Regions from separate parts of the Rothia similimucilaginosa genome, predicted to be linked through region 1. Evidence: predicted binding sites of a transcription regulator. Region 1 holds the regulator's gene; the other holds the start of a gene.
What was found. Region 1 encodes LexA, which represses DNA repair genes until DNA is damaged. Its sites were predicted from a motif close to TCGAACANNTGTTCGA; they were not measured.

Region 1 (3,112 bases):
TGAAGGTTCTACCCGAACATGAGACGGTCATTATTGATGAGGCTCATGAGCTGGTGGACCGTGTGACCGGTGCCGTGTCTGGTTCTTTGACGGTTGCGATGGTTCGCCGTGCGGCACGTAGCGTGAAGAAGCATTCGAAGGCTGATTCCGGCGCACTGGAAATGGCTGCCGGCACCCTGGAGACTGCTTTCGAGGGTCTTGCTGAGGGCCTGTTGAAGGGCCTGGACGGTCGCCTTTTGACCGCTATTTCTGCGGTAAATGATGCCGCCCGCACCGCCCTGTCCGATACCAAACCGGACGGTCAGGACGTTGACGCTGGCCTGCAGATGGCGCGCTCGCGTGTCTCTGAGGTGCACGATATGAGTAGCCGCATTCTGGAGGCATCTGCTGAGCAGGACGTGCTGTGGATTTCTCGTCAGGGTGGCTGGGAGAACGGCCGCTACGTTGCTGCTTCCGATACCGACCCGGCGACCCTGAACATCGCCCCGTTGAGCGTCGGTCTGCAGTTGCGTGACGGACTGTTCGCTGACCGCACCGTGATTTTGACGAGTGCGACCCTAACGGTGGGTGACTCTTTTGATGTTGCAGCCGCCGCCCTGGGACTGCAGGGCGAGGGCGCGCCGCGCTGGACGAGCATCGACGTGGGTTCGCCTTTCGACTACCGCAAGCAGGGCATTATGTATGTTGCCGGGGATTTGAAACCTCCGGGATTTGGTGTGCATGAGGGTCAGCTGGAGCGTCTGCGTGAGCTGTGCGAGGCGTCGGAGGGCGGTGCCCTGGGCCTGTTCTCCTCGAAGCGTGCCGCCGAGCGTGCCGCCGAGTACATGCGTGAGCATAGCGACCTGAACGTTCTTCTGCAGGGTGAGTCTTCGCTCAAGGCTCTGGTGGAGGAGTTCAGCGAGGACGTTGACTCGTGCCTATTCGGCACGATGAGCCTATGGCAGGGCGTGGATGTTCCGGGTGACTCTTGCCGCCTGGTGGTGATGGACCGCATTCCGTTCCCGCGCCCGGATGACCCGATTGCGCAGGCGCGTACGCAGGCGGTGAACCGTCACCGCGGTAACGGCTTTATGGCGGTTTCTGCTCACCATGCGGCGATTCGTATGGCGCAGGGGGCGGGCCGCCTGATTCGTTCGGTGTCTGACCGCGGCGTGGTGGCTGTGCTGGATTCTCGTGTTGCGACTAAACGTTACGGCGGTTTCTTGATGAAGGCGATGCCGCCGATGTGGTCGACGCAGAATAAGGCAGCCGTGATGGGTGCGCTGGCTCGTCTTTCAGCAAGTATTGAGCGTTAGCTCGGGCGAGATCATTCCATGCCGCACCGCCGCTCCGCTTTGGGCTATAAATTTGGACATATAGGAATCATCCCGGTGATACGTGAACGTTCACGTATCACCGGGATGATTTCTATAGAGAGCTAAAAGGCCTAACGGTTATGTCTGTTAGAAGTCGTGCTATTTAGACCCAGCTGCTTTTAGAGGCTGCGCTGGTGAGAGCCCGCGTCTTCTAGAGACTGCGCAGCACGGAGACGACCTTACCCATGACGGTTGCGCGGTCACCCATAATCGGCTCGTAGTTAGAGTTGCGCGGCATGAGCCAGGTATGGCCGTCAACCTGACGGAACACCTTCACGGTTGCTTCATCGTCGAGCAGAGCGGCAACGATATCGCCGTTGTCTGCGGTGTGCTGCTCGCGGACAACCACCCAGTCGCCGTCGCAGATTGCGGCGTCAATCATGGAATCGCCCTTGACCTTGAGCATGAAGAGCTTGCCGTTACCTACCAGCTGGCGGGGCAGGGCAAGCACATCCTCCACGGACTGCTCGGCGGTGATGGGACCGCCCGCTGCAATTCGTCCAACCAGGGGAACGGGTACGAGGTCTTCATCGCCGACTTCGAAATTCGGCAGCTCGGGCAGGGACGAGGAGGAACTACCGTGGATGCCGACGCCGTTCTCATCCAGCACCTCAATGGCGCGGGGGAGCTTCGGGTCGCGGCGAATGTAGCCCATGGTCTCGAGACGACCGAGCTGGTGAGTGACCGAGGATAGGGATGCAAGACCCACCATGTCACCAATCTGGCGCATGGACGGCGGGTAACCCTTTTGTTCAATCTCGGTGCGGATCGCGTCAAGAATCTTCTGCTGGCGCGCGGTCAGCGCCGGACGGGGTGCTGTTGCCATTTCTTTTCCTTCGGTCTGTGCCCCGAATTCTGTATTCCGGTCTCTGTAGTCTGTTTGAGACACAGTCCGGTCGGGGCACGGATGGGTGCTTCACACGTTTTCCGATGGTGTCCTAAAGATTTTTTGGTTCTGCCGAAATGGGTCTTATCTCGTCAGGGGGTGGAGGAATTCTATCCGTGCCGGAGTGATACGCGGGCAACGAGTATGCGCCTCCGCCCTATAAAACTCACTCAGTAGCACCTGCATTTTGATACAGAACCAAGCTGTAACGGGTACAGAAACCTGCTGTGAGTAGGACTCATCAGGAGCGTGTGGAACGTCTCTTGACACCAGTGTAGAACACTACACCGAAAAACTCAAACAAATATTCTAGATTTTTTCTTCGAAGCTCGAAGAAATTTTTAGTACATATCTGCTATACTTTAGAATAAAATTTCGTATATACTCTTGAATCTCTCCTGAAACTCAGGATTTGCGGGTGAATGTTCGAAAAATATTCGAAGATTCGGTCCGGAGTCTTCCAGGAGGGGCGAGTGAATGAGTGTTCGAATGTATTCGAATCCTCTGTCTCTCTTCGCACTATCTACCCCGGATGCTCTAGGGGTCATCTGGCGAAGAGAGAGCGCAGGGGATGGGGGTGCTGGGGCGACCCAACGCAACCCGGTGTATCCGGTGCTCTGACCTAACTAGAGAATAGCTATCCAATAGTTATTGCTTAACAATCACCACTCCATAGTTATCACTCAACTAGGACCTCCGAGCGGGTATCGCTCGGCATTGCTAGACCCGCGGGGTAACCCCGGGGCGAGCTGAGAGAAAGGAACCACAATGACTCTTGCAGCACCTATTGCTTCTCGTGGCACTTCTGCACACCTTCCGGCAGGTTTGGTGGTACTTCACCCCGCCCGCACTGTGTCCGCCCGCACCGTGC
Region 2 (3,112 bases), 560 kb from region 1:
TTTTATCAACAATCTATAGAGGTTGATTTTTAGTGACACACTATCTTGTATTTTGTGAAAATATAGTTTTGACTAGGTGTTTTGCTCTTTGAATGGAGTTTCAGTGGGTGTGCCCAGTGAACCTGAAGGTAGGGCTGCTGTTATCGTTTTGTTATAAAAGCTCTACTTCCGCGGAATACCGGGCTAAAACCGGGGATTGAGCCTTCAAAATTACTAAGTGTGAAGCTTGGGTCAAAGGTGTGCAGAAGCGCCAAATGGGGGAAATATTAAACCTATTTTAGGTGAAATAAGTCACGCCAAAACCCGTAAAATGAAATTGGTACGTATGGATAGCCAAAAAATACCTATTTTTATTACAGAACGATTATATTGAGACTCAAGTCGCCAAAACCGGCTCCCCGCGCCAAATCGAGTGGCAAAACAATCCCAAAAAGTTTGCTACCATTAAGTCATCAAGTAATCGTGAGATTTCCAAAGTCCTCGGGTTGCTTGTGTTTGAGTGAGTGATAGATACCCCTGGGTGTCATGAGAAGCGACTGTGTATCGATGCGCAGTCGCTTCTCTGTTTAACTTTGGAATTTCACTGGAGTCTCAGATAGACGGGACCTGGCTAGAGCTTGTTCCGAGCGTGCTCCAGTATCTGTTCCCTGTGCATCCCGCACAGTCAATGCCGAATGCGCTCACAGGGAAGTGCTCTATATAGACTCCTCCTGCAATGTGGGAACCCCTACACTGGAACTATGACTACTTACCCCGAACCCACCCTCATCTTTGAAAACCCCGAACTGACTGTCCGAGCGTTCAGCGTCTCCGAGATGGACAACAGCGTCTACCTCATCACCATGCGCGCCACCGGTGAGCAGGTGCTCATTGACCCCGCAGACGAGGCAGAAGAACTCTATGCCTACACCCTCGATGCGCTTCTGAACGATTGCCCGCAGCTGGAACTGACTGACTCGGAAGACCGTCGCGTGCGCGTTATGGAGAAGGAAGAGGACTTCAACTCCCTTAGGCCCCGGGCAATGGGTCTGACCGGCATCCTTGTCACCCACGGCCACTGGGACCATATTCGCGCTATTAAGGAGCTCGACCACCTCACCGGTGCCGTCACCTCCGCAGGTGCAGCTGACGCAGCCGCTATTAAGGAGCAGGAAGACTACACCGTCGAAGAGGAGCTGGCCGGCGGCGAAAGCTTCGACTTCTACCGCTCCGACACCGTCATCCGCTCGCTGCACGTGCCTGGCCACACCCCCGGATCCATCGTCTACACCCTCGAAACCAGCTGGGAAGACGGCACCCCCGCAACCCTGCTATTCACCGGTGATACTCTCTTCCCCGGCGGCGTGGGCAAGACCGACTCCCCGCAGCAGTTTAGTGAACTCTTCTCCAATGTGCTCGAAAAGCTCTTCGGCGGCTTTGAAGATGACGCAATCGTGCTGCCCGGCCACGGCCGCTCCACCACTCTCGGTGACGAGCGCCCACACCTGGAAGACTGGGCAACCCGCGGCTGGTAAACCGTGCCTGTCAGTCCGCCTCATATAAGTACTGCACCCTCAGGCCTTCACCGGTCGCATAATCCCGCCGGTGAAAGACATGAGGGTGTAGAATTTAAGTTCGAAGATAAGACGAAAGGATTTTCGATGACACCCCGCCCTGCACACGGTAGCACCGCACTCAAAGCGAACGATCTGACCAGCATCCGGGTTCAGGGTGCCCGCGAAAACAACCTCAAGAACGTAGACCTTACCATTCCGCGTGATGCAATGGTCGTCTTCACCGGACTCTCCGGCTCCGGTAAGTCCTCCCTCGCCTTCGACACCATCTTTGCGGAAGGTCAGCGCCGCTACGTTGAGTCGCTGTCCTCCTACGCGCGTATGTTCCTCGGACAGGTCGATAAGCCCGATGTAGACTTCATCGAGGGCCTCTCCCCGGCGGTGTCTATCGACCAGAAGTCCACCTCCAAAAACCCGCGCTCAACCGTCGGTACCATCACCGAAATCTACGATTACATGCGTCTGCTCTGGGCGCGCATCGGCCACCCGCACTGCCCCGAATGTGGCGAAGAAATCACCCAGCAGACCCCGCAGCAAATCGTGGACATTCTGCAAGAGTACCCCGAACGCACCCGCCTGCAGATCCTCGCGCCCGTTGTCAGCGCACGTAAGGGCGAGTTCGTTGACCTCTTCAAGGACCTGCTGACCCAGGGCTACTCGCGCGCCCGCGTGGACGGTGAAACCGTGCAGCTCTCCGCCCCGCCCAAGCTCGCCAAGCAGTACAAGCACACCATCGAGGTGGTCGTCGACCGCATCGTCATCAAGGACGGTATTCACCAGCGCCTGACCGACTCTATCGAAACCGCGCTCAAGCTTGCTGATGGCCGCGTGCTCATCGACTTCGTGGATCGTGAGCAGGACGACCCCGAACGCGCCCGCTCCTTCAGCGAAAACCTCGCCTGCCCCAACAACCACCCGCTGCAAATCGACACGATTGAGCCGCGTGCCTTCTCCTTCAACTCGCCGTTCGGTGCGTGTAGCGCCTGCGACGGCATCGGCTCGCGCCTGGAAGTGGACACTGACCTGCTCGTACCCAACCCCGACCTGACCCTCGGCGAGGGCGCTATCGCTCCCTGGTCGCAGGGCAAAGCAACCACCGAATACTGGCTGCGCCTGCTCGCGGGTCTGGGGGAGGAGCTCGGCTTCGACCTGAACACCCCCTTCAAAGACCTGCCCGCCAAGACCCGCGCTGCCATTCTGGACGGCAAGGACTATAAGGTTGAGGTATCCTACCGCAACCGATTCGGCCGCGAACGCCGCTACACTTCCGGATTCGAGGGCGTGAAGGCGTACATCAAGCGCAAGCACGAAGAAACCGAATCGGACTTCGCCCGCGACCGCTACGAACAGTACATGCGTCAGGTCGCCTGCCCCTCCTGCGGCGGCGCGCGCCTGAACCCGACCATCCTCGGCGTGAAGGTTGGCGGCAAGTCCATCGCAGATATTACCGACCTGTCCCTAGCTGACGCACTTAGCTTTGTGCGTGGCCTGCAGCTCAGCGCACGCGAAGCCAAGATTGGTGAACAGGTCCTCAAAGAAATCGATGGGCGCCTGCAGTT

Region 2: the regulator LexA is predicted to act here: its motif matches at 1,603-1,618, upstream of uvrA (excinuclease ABC subunit UvrA).

What each region holds. Positions count from the first base shown of each region.
Region 1 covers NZ_CM138149.1:1,509,265-1,512,376, reverse strand. The annotation lists gene QFX07_RS06255 (ATP-dependent DNA helicase) at 1-1,295, shown strand, start outside; gene lexA (transcriptional repressor LexA) at 1,507-2,181, opposite strand; gene QFX07_RS06245 (LysM peptidoglycan-binding domain-containing protein) at 3,010-3,112, shown strand, end outside.
Region 2 covers NZ_CM138149.1:946,801-949,912, forward strand. The annotation lists gene QFX07_RS03940 (MBL fold metallo-hydrolase) at 741-1,514, shown strand; gene uvrA (excinuclease ABC subunit UvrA) at 1,641-3,112, shown strand, end outside.